2 regions of the Dechloromonas aromatica RCB genome follow, and region 2 is predicted to be linked to the other one. Evidence: predicted binding sites of a transcription regulator. Region 2 holds the regulator's gene; the other holds the start of a gene.
The links. The regulator sigma-54, encoded in region 2, starts transcription at its own class of promoters, with help from an activator protein. The targets are predictions, from matches to a motif close to TGGCACGCTTNCTGCTNA.
Positions count from the first base shown of each region.

Region 1: the regulator sigma-54 is predicted to act here: its motif matches at 2,498-2,515, upstream of DARO_RS04335 (CmpA/NrtA family ABC transporter substrate-binding protein).

Region 1 covers NC_007298.1:898,724-903,751, forward strand. The annotation lists gene DARO_RS04315 (bifunctional protein-serine/threonine kinase/phosphatase) at 1-95, shown strand, start outside; gene DARO_RS04320 (MFS transporter) at 156-1,376, shown strand; gene DARO_RS04325 (CbiX/SirB N-terminal domain-containing protein) at 1,404-1,775, shown strand; gene DARO_RS04330 (ANTAR domain-containing protein) at 1,793-2,368, shown strand; gene DARO_RS04335 (CmpA/NrtA family ABC transporter substrate-binding protein) at 2,664-3,941, shown strand; gene ntrB (nitrate ABC transporter permease) at 4,006-4,944, shown strand; gene DARO_RS04345 (ABC transporter ATP-binding protein) at 4,959-5,028, shown strand, end outside.
Region 2 covers NC_007298.1:4,446,685-4,451,712, reverse strand. The annotation lists gene recA (recombinase RecA) at 1-927, shown strand, start outside; gene recX (recombination regulator RecX) at 1,061-1,477, shown strand; gene lptB (LPS export ABC transporter ATP-binding protein) at 1,474-2,208, shown strand; gene DARO_RS21130 (RNA polymerase factor sigma-54) at 2,236-3,705, shown strand; gene hpf (ribosome hibernation-promoting factor, HPF/YfiA family) at 3,721-4,047, shown strand; gene ptsN (PTS IIA-like nitrogen regulatory protein PtsN) at 4,099-4,545, shown strand; gene hprK (HPr(Ser) kinase/phosphatase) at 4,555-5,028, shown strand, end outside.

The DNA.
Region 1 (5,028 bases), 950 kb from region 2:
CGCTGGTCCAGCGCAATCCGCTGCAATTCTGGAAAGGCGTTGCGGCCATCTCGCTCGCCATCAACCTGATTTTGTTACTGAAGCTGTTGCGATAGTCGTGAAGCAAGGGGATCGCTTAAGCTGCGGCTCTATTGTCCAACGATTCCCCGGTGACCATGACTGATACCAAGACCAGCACCCCGATGCCTGCCCAAATGCCACGTGGCATCTGGATGCTCGGCTTTGTCAGTTTGCTGATGGATATTTCCTCCGAGATGATCCACAGCCTGCTGCCGCTGTTCATGGTCGGCACGCTGGGGGCGAGCGCCCTGGTCGTTGGGCTGATTGAAGGGCTGGCCGAAGCGACGGCCTTGATCGTCAAGGTGTTCTCCGGGGCGCTCAGTGATTACCTCGGCAAGCGCAAGGGGCTGGCGGTATTCGGTTACGCGCTCGGTGCGCTGAGCAAGCCGGTCTTTGCGCTGGCCTCGGGCACCGGGCTGGTCCTCGCTGCCCGGCTGGCCGATCGCGTCGGCAAGGGCGTCCGCGGTGCGCCACGCGATGCGCTGGTCGCCGACATCGCTCCGCCTGAACTGCGGGGCGCCGCCTTCGGTTTGCGCCAGTCGCTCGATACCGTTGGCGCCTTTGTCGGGCCGCTACTGGCGGTGGGGTTGATGCTGTTGTGGGCGGACGATTTCCGGGCGGTGTTCTGGGTGGCGGTCATTCCCGGCCTGCTCGCCGTGGCCGTGCTGGTCTTTGGCGTGCATGAGCCGGATCGACCGGCCCACGCGGTTCGGCGCAATCCGATCAGTCGGGCCAATCTGCGACGACTGGGGGGCGCTTATTGGTGGGTGGTCGCGGTGGGCGGATTATTTACGCTGGCCCGCTTCAGCGAAGCCTTTCTGGTGCTGCGGGCGCAGCAGGGCGGCATGGCACTGGCGCTGATTCCGCTGGTCATGGTCGCCATGAATATCGTTTATTCGCTGTCGGCTTATCCCTTCGGCAAACTGTCGGATCGCGTCAGCCACACCAAGTTGCTGGCAATCGGTTTGCTGGTCCTGATTGCCGCCGATCTCGTGCTGGCCAGCAGTTCGCATTGGGCAGTCGTGCTTGCTGGCGTGGCGCTATGGGGCATCCACCTCGGTATGACGCAGGGCCTGCTGGCCACGATGGTGGCCGATACGGCGCCGGCCGATTTACGGGGAACCGCTTTCGGCTTTTTCAATCTGATCAGTGGGCTGGCCATGTTGCTGGCCAGCGTTTGTGCCGGCTGGCTGTGGGACATCTACGGAGCCGCATTTACCTTCTATGCCGGCGCAGTCTTCTGCCTGCTAACCTTGTTCTTGTTAAAAATACGGCCAGAACATCAATCTCGCCTTTCCGGCACCAAGGCTGGATAATCCGGCGAAATCAACGAGACAAGAACCGTGACCACTGCCCTGATTCTCTTCGCCCACGGCGCCCGCGACCCGGAATGGGCCAATCCCATGCGCCGCGTGCAAGCCGCTGTCCGTCAGCGCATGACGAATATTCCGGTCGAACTGGCCTTCCTCGAATTCATGACGCCGACCTTGCCGGAGCGGGCGAGCGAGTTGATCGCGCAGGGGGCGGACAAAATTGTCGTGATGCCGATGTTCGTTGCCCGTGGCGGACATTTGAAGAAGGAAACGCCGGAGATGATTGAGGCGCTGCGGGCAAAATACCCCGATGTCGAGTTTTCGCTCGCCCCCGCCATCGGCGAGCACGAAATGGTCGTTCAGGCCATGGCGGCAGCCACCCTCGAGGTGGCTGGCCTGTAGCTTGCTAGATAAGAACCATGCTTACCGTACTCGTCATTGATGAATCCAGAGCCAGAGCCGGCGAAATTTGTGCCGGGCTGGCGCTCGCCGGTTATCAAGTCGCTGCCATTCTGGCCGGCTCAGAAAATTTGACGGCTGAAGTCGAAAGGCTGCAGCCCGATGTGATCCTGATCGATACCGAGAGCCCGAGCCGCGATACGCTCGAAAATCTCGCAGCCATGAACAAGGACATGCCCCGCCCGGTGGTGATCTTTACCCAGGAGGATGGCCAGGAAACCATACGCGATGCTGTCAAGGCGGGGGTTTCGGCCTATATCGTCGATGGCCTCGATTCCAAGCGGATCAAGCCGATTGTCGAAGTGGCGCGGGCGCGTTTTGAAGATACGCAGGCCTTGCGCCGCGAACTCGATGACATTTCGAAGAAGCTCACCGACCGCAAGCTGGTCGACAAGGCCAAGGGCGTGCTGATGAAAGCCCGTGGTCTGGATGAGGATGCGGCCTATCACGCCATGCGCAAGCTGGCGATGGAGCGCGGCCAGTCGATGGCCAAAGTGGCGCGCGACGTGATCGACATGGCGCGGGTGCTGCTCTAAACCTGTGCGATAAAAAGCCTTGCTGCACTGCAATAGTGCATCGCCTCCGGCCCCGGCGGTCGGGAAAAACAAATTCCAAGTCATTGAAAACATAGTAGTTATTTGTGACTAGTTCTAAATAACTACACCTGGCACGGCCATTGCAATAGTCCACTCAAAGCGCACGGTCAAAGGCGGCCGGGCGAGAGTCGAGCGAAAGCCGATTCAAGGACAAGGGCGTCCATCCGAGCTGCCACCGGCGGTTCGGATGCGACGCCCATTTGTTTTTTCGATTCAAGCAATCAAGGAGCAAGCAATGGAAGACAAGAAACTGGCCCCGGAAGGCACGACGACGGCCAAATCATCCCTTTCTCGTCGCGATTTCGTTTCAACCGCATTGGGAGCCTCTCTGATGGCCATGGTCCCCCCCGGCGTTCGCAGCGGTGCCTGGGCCGCTGGTTCCGACGCCCCCGAAAAAAAGGAAGTCCGTATTGGCTTCATCCCGCTCACCGACTGCGCCTCCGTTGTTATGGCTTCGGTCATGAAGTTCGATGAGAAATACGGCATCAAGATCATTCCGACCAAGGAAGCCTCGTGGGCTTCGGTGCGTGACAAGCTGGTCAATGGCGAGCTCGACGCCGCTCACGTGCTGTATGGCCTGATCTATGGCGTGCAGTTGGGCATCGGCGGCCCGAAGAAAGACATGAACGCATTGATGAGCCTGAACCACAACGGCCAGGCCATCACGCTGTCGAATCAGCTCAAGGACAAGGGGGCCACTGACGGCGCTGGTCTGGCCAAACTGGTTGCCAAGAAGGAACGTGAATACACCTTCGCCCAGACCTTCCCGACCGGCACCCACGCCATGTGGTTGTACTATTGGCTGGCTTCGCAGGGCATCAATCCGATGAAAGATGTCAAGACCATCACCGTGCCGCCACCGCAGATGGTCGCCAACATGCGTGTCGGCAACATGGATGGTTTCTGTGTCGGCGAGCCTTGGAACAACCGCGCCATCATGGACAACATCGGCTTCACGGCGACGACGACCCAGGACATCTGGACCGATCACCCGGAAAAGGTGCTCGGCACCACGGCAGATTGGGTCAAGCAAAACCCGAACACGGCCCGTGCCGTAGTCGCGGCGATTCTTGATGCCAGCAAGTGGATCGACGCCTCGATCGCCAACAAGCAGAAGACGGCCGAGACGATTGCCAGCAAGTCCTATGTCAATACCGATACCGAAGTCATCGTCGCCCGCATGCTCGGGCGCTATCAGAATGGTCTGGGCAAGAGCTGGGATGACAAGAACTGCATGAAGTTTTTCAACGAAGGTACGGTCAATTTCCCGTACCTCAGCGATGGCATGTGGTTCCTGACCCAGCACAAGCGCTGGGGGTTGCTGAAGAGCCACCCGGATTACCTGGCCACCGCCAAGCAGGTCAACCGCATCGATATCTACAAGCAGGGTGCGGCCGCTGCCGGTGTCGCGCTGCCGAAGAGCGAAATGCGCAGCCACAAGCTGATCGACGGGGTGGTCTGGGATGGCAAGGACCCGGCCAAGTACGCCGACAGCTTCAAGATCAAGGCCTGATCAGTCGATTGAGTCGCCACCGTCTCCGCTTTGGCGGAGGCGGTGCAACCCTCTGGAGAACGACATGAGCGTAATGACGATGATTGGTGAGTTCGGCCTAGAGAAGCCGGTTGACCGGAACATAAGCAGCCAGCCGGTCGCGGAAATCGCTGCCGAGCCAGCCAAGGAAATAAAAATGGAAAAAACTGCAACCCTGCCGGCCATCGAGCCGGGCACGCCGTTCGCCGAGAAACTGGCCAACTTTGGCCGCGCTATTTTGCCGCCGGTATTGGGTATGGTGGTGCTGATCGGCATCTGGTTCATCGCCACCATGAAGGGGGGCAGCATTCCCGGACCGCTGCAAACCTGGGATGCCGCTACCGTGCTGTTCGCCGACCCGTTCTACCGCAACGGTCCGAACGACCAAGGTATCGGCTGGAATGTGCTGTCTTCGCTGCAGCGCGTCGGTATCGGTTTCGGCTTCGCGGCGCTGGTCGGTATCCCGCTCGGTTTCATTCTCGGCCGCTCGGCCTTCCTGTCGGCGATGATCAACCCGATCATCAGCCTGCTGCGTCCGGTCTCGCCGCTCGCTTGGCTGCCGATTGGCCTGCTGGTTTTCAAGAAGGCCGACCCGGCGGCGACCTACACCATCTTCATCTGCTCGATCTGGCCGATGATCATGAACACGGCGCAAGGCGTCCAGCGCGTGCCGCAGGATTACCTGAACGTCGCTCGCGTGCTGGCCTTGTCCGAATGGAAGGTGGTTACCAAAATCCTGTTCCCGGCCGTGCTGCCCTACATGCTGACCGGCATCCGCCTGTCGATCGGTACCGCCTGGCTGGTCATCGTCGCCGCCGAAATGCTCACTGGCGGCGTCGGCATCGGCTTCTGGGTGTGGGACGAGTGGAATAACCTGAAGGTCGAGCACATCATCATCGCCATCTTCGTCATCGGCATCGTCGGCCTGATCCTCGAGCAGGCGCTGATCCTGCTGGCCAAGAAGCTGACCAAAGAATCCGCCTGATCCGGGAGTGCATCATGGAAAAATTCGTACAAGTTCAACGCGTCGGTCAAATCTTCGATACCAAGAAGGGCAAGTTCGTTGCCC
Region 2 (5,028 bases):
GGCATTCAGGTCGTGTCGACCGGTTCGCTCGGTCTGGACATTGCGCTGGGCGTTGGCGGTCTGCCACGCGGCCGTGTCGTTGAAATCTATGGTCCGGAATCCTCCGGCAAGACCACGCTCTGTCTGCAGGTCGTGGCCGAAATGCAGAAGCTCGGTGGCGTTGCCGCCTTCATCGACGCCGAACACGCGCTCGATCCGCAATATGCCCAGAAGCTCGGCGTCAATGTCGGCGACCTGCTGATCTCGCAGCCGGATACCGGCGAACAGGCCCTCGAAATTGCTGACATGCTGGTCCGCTCCGGCTCAGTCGACATCATCGTCGTCGACTCGGTCGCCGCCCTTACCCCGCGCGCCGAAATCGAAGGCGAAATGGGCGACCAGATGGTCGGCCTGCATGCCCGCCTGATGTCGCAGGCCCTGCGCAAGCTGACTGCCAATATCAAGAAGACCAACACGCTGGTCATCTTCATCAACCAGATCCGGATGAAGATCGGCGTCATGTTCGGTTCGCCGGAAACCACCACTGGTGGCAATGCGCTCAAGTTCTACGCCTCCGTCCGCCTCGACATCCGCCGTATCGGCGCGATCAAGAAGGGTGACGAAGTCATCGGCAGCGAAACCAAGGTCAAGGTCGTCAAGAACAAGGTCGCCCCACCCTTCCGCGAAGCCATTTTCGACATCCTCTACGGCGAGGGTATTTCCCGCCAGGGCGAAATCGTCGAAATGGGTGTTGCCCACAAACTGGTCGACAAGTCCGGTGCCTGGTATGCCTACAAGGGCGAAAAGATCGGCCAGGGCAAGGACAATGCCCGTGAATTCCTGAAAGCCAATCCGGAAATCGCCCAGGAAATCGAAGCCGGCATTCGTGAGGCTGCCAGCACCAACGTGATCAAGCCGGTCAAGGCGGCCAAGGCAGCGGATGCCTGACCAGGCGTCGAGCGGAAGTCCCGTCGTTAATGACGGGCTTCGCGAGACAGAGCCCGACTCTGGCGCTGTCGAGCGCCGCTCAAAGTCAGGGCGAGGAAGCGCCGGGCTGCAGTCCGGCGCGACGCAGTTGCGCGTGCGCGCCCTGCAACTCCTGACCCGGCGTGATTACTGCCGGGCCGAGTTGAAGGCCAAGCTCGCGGCGCACGCCGAGTTCGAGGAGGAACTCGACGGCGTACTCGACACCCTGCAGGCCGAACGCCTGCTTTCCGATCACCGCTACGCCACCCAGCGTGTCGTGGCGCGAGCCGGTCGCTACGGAAATGCCCGCCTGAAGCAGGAGCTTCGGCAAAAAGGCGTCGGTGATGATGACATCGCCACCGCCTTGCCGGAAGCCGGCGACGAGACGGATCGCTGCCGGGCTATTTGGGCAAAGAAATTCGGCCATCTGCCGGAATCTGCCGAAGAGCGTGCCAAACAGATGCGTTTCCTGCAATATCGCGGTTTTTCCGGTGATGCCATTCGCCGGGTGATGCGCGGAGTCGATCAATGAATAGCCCAGTCGCCAAACTTTCGGCCAACAACCTGAAAAAACGCTACAAGACGCGGACGGTCGTCGAAGATGTTTCCTTCGAGGTCAAATCCGGCGAGGTTGTCGGCCTTCTCGGCCCGAATGGCGCCGGCAAGACCACCTGTTTCTACATGATCGTCGGTTTGGTGGCGGCCGATGGTGGCGAGGTCTACATCGACGACAACCGACTGACCCATCTGCCGATGCACAGTCGGGCCCGTCTCGGTTTGTCCTACCTGCCGCAGGAAGCCTCTGTTTTCCGCAAGCTGAACGTCGAGGAAAACATCCGCGCCGTTCTCGAATTGCTCAAGCTGCCTGAGGCTGAATTAAATGACCGGCTGGAAGGGCTGCTCAACGAACTGCACGTTGGACATGTCCGCCACGTCAATGCCTCTGCATTATCCGGCGGTGAGCGTCGGCGGGTTGAAATTGCCCGCGCCCTGGCCACCAATCCGCGTTTTATCCTGCTCGATGAGCCTTTTGCCGGGGTTGACCCGATTGCCGTGCTCGAAATCCAGAAGATCATTCGCTTCTTGAAAGAGCGTGGCATTGGTGTCCTGATCACCGACCACAATGTCCGCGAAACCCTTGGTATCTGCGACCACGCCTACATTATCAACGCCGGAAATGTATTGGCCGCTGGACGGCCGGCCGAAATCGTGGAGAATGAAAGCGTACGGAAGGTTTATCTCGGCGAGCATTTCAGGCTCTAACCGACAGACCCCACCCGACACTATCCGATGAAGCCCGCTCTCCAGCTAAAACTATCCCAGCATCTGGCGCTGACTCCTCAGCTCCAGCAGTCGATCAAGCTACTTCAGTTGTCGACGGTGGAAATGCAACAGGAAATCGAGCGTTATCTGCTCGAAAATCCCATGCTGGAACGCGAAGACGAGCATGGCGGGGATAATTTCTCAGCCGCCCAGCAGTTCGACGCGCCCCAAAGCAACGAAGGTGAGCGCGAGCAAAAGGTTGAGCGGGAAGAACGGGATGCCCGCGAGGAACGCGAGCAGGATGTGCCATCGGCTCCGTCGGAGGTGGACGATGACCGCTGGGCCTCCGATGCCGGGACCTTTACCGGCGCCGGTCGCGATGAAGACGACGATAGCGATTCCCGCGACATCCATGCGGCCAACGTCAGCCTGCGTGACCATCTGGGCTGGCAACTGGGCATGACCCAGCTATCGGAGCGCGACCGCAGTCTGGTGCGTTTCCTGATCGAAGCACTCGATGATGATGGCTATCTCTCGGCGCCGCTGGTCGAGTTGTGGGAAACCCTGCCGCCGGAATACGAAATTGAAATCGAAGAGCTGGAAATTGCGCTGCGCCATATCCAGAATTTCGACCCGATCGGCATTGGTGCCCGCAGTCTTCAGGAATGCCTGCAGCTTCAGCTCAAGGTTTTGCCGGTATGTGCCGAACGTACACTGGCCCTGGCTATTGTCGACAAGCATCTCGAACTGCTCGCCGCCCGTGATTTCGCCAAGATTCGTCGTCTGACAGGTTGCGATGACGAGGCTTTGAAGGCGGCGCACAGCCTGATCACCAGCCTCAACCCACGGCCAGCTGCCGGGTATGCCCAGATTGAAGCGCGCTACATCACGCCGGATGTGATCGTGAAGAAGCTAAAGGGCAAGTGGACCGCCTACATCAATCCGGATGCCTACCCTCGGTTGCGCATCAACCGTCTGTATGCCGAAATTCTCGCCAAGCAGCGGCGGGGCAACGGCAATCTATCTACGCAGTTGCAGGAGGCGCGCTGGCTGATCAAGAATGTCCAGCAGCGCTTCGAAACCATACACCGTGTCACGCAGACCATTGTCGATCGCCAGCGCCAGTTCTTCGAACACGGCGAAGTGGCCATGCGGCCGCTGGTGCTGCGTGAAATCGCCGATATTCTCGGCCTGCACGAGTCGACTGTATCGCGGGTGACCAGCCAGAAATACATGGCGACACCGCGCGGTATCTTCGAACTGAAATACTTCTTTGGCAGCCATGTCTCCACCGATAGCGGTGGTGCTTGTTCTGCTACGGCCATCCGCGCCCTGATCAAGCAATTGATTGCGGCTGAGGATGGCAAGAAGCCCTTGTCGGATAGCCAATTATCCGAAATACTAGGCCAGCAGGGAATCGTAGTTGCCCGACGGACGGTTGCCAAATACCGCGAGTCGCTCAACATCCCCCCGGTCAATTTACGCAAGACCCTGTAGAGAGAGGAGAAAAAAGTGAATCTGCAGATTAGTGGTCACCACATCGAAGTTACCCCCGCCCTGCGCGAATACGTCGAAAACAAGCTGGATCCCGTGGTCCGTCATTTCGACAAGGTAACCGGCGTTAGCGTCGTTTTGTCCGTCGAAAAGCTGAAGCAGAAAGCGGAAGTGACTGTGCACGTGCCAGGCAAGGACATGCATGCCGAAGAGTCCGGCGACGACCTGTACGCTGCCATTGATGCGCTGTTCGACAAGCTGGACCGCCAAGTTCAGAAATACAAGCAAAAGGTTCAGGATCACCATCGCGGTGACAAGCCGGGACTGATTGACGCTGCTGAATAAGCGCCGACAGGCCGCAGCCATGGCTGCGGCCTTGCTTTATTACCCTTCCCTATGAACCCTCTTATCAATCTTCTGACCGCTGACCAGGTATTGCTCGATCTTGAAGCGAGCAGCAAAAAACGGGTTTTCGAACAGGCGGGAATTCTCTTCGAAACTCGACTCGGACTGGCGCGCTCAACAATCTTTGACAGCCTCTTCGCCCGCGAAAAACTGGGCTCTACCGGACTGGGTCAGGGGGTCGCGATTCCCCATGGCCGGATTAAAGGTCTCAAGCAGGCAGCCGGTGCATTTATGCGCCTGGCGACACCTGTTCCCTTCGATTCGCCGGATGGTCGTCCGGTCGATCTTCTTTTCGTCCTGCTCGTTCCCGAGCAGGCTACCGAGCAGCATCTGCAGATTCTTTCCGAACTTGCCCAGCGTTTTTCCGATCGGGCATTCCGCGAAAAGCTGCAACTTGCCCCTGATTCTGCGGCCGTCCTTGCACTGTTTCAGTCCTGAGAAACGTCTGTGCGTCACGTTAACCTTGTACAGCTCTATGAGGACAACCGCGACAAACTGCTATTGAACTGGCACATTGGCCACCAGGCTGATCGCCGGATTGAAATCAAGGGGTCGAACAACTACGGCGCAGATCTGGTCGGCCACATCAACATCATTCATCCGGAACGTCTGCAGGTCCTGGGCCTGGCCGAATACGAATGGGCGATGCGCATTGGTGAGCGGCGTTTTGCCCAGATGCTTTCTGATCTGCTCGGTGCGCAGCCTCCAGCACTGATTGTCGCCGATGGTCTGACGCCGCCGCCGCTGGTTGAAGAAACCTGCATGCAGTTTTCGACGCCGCTGATCTTTTCACCGAAGCCCTGCTCGGCGGTGATTGATCTGCTCCGCATCTATCTATCGGCCCGTTTGGCCGATACCGTCAGCCTCCATGGTGTATTCATGGATGTTCTGGGCATGGGGGTTTTGATCACCGGCGATTCC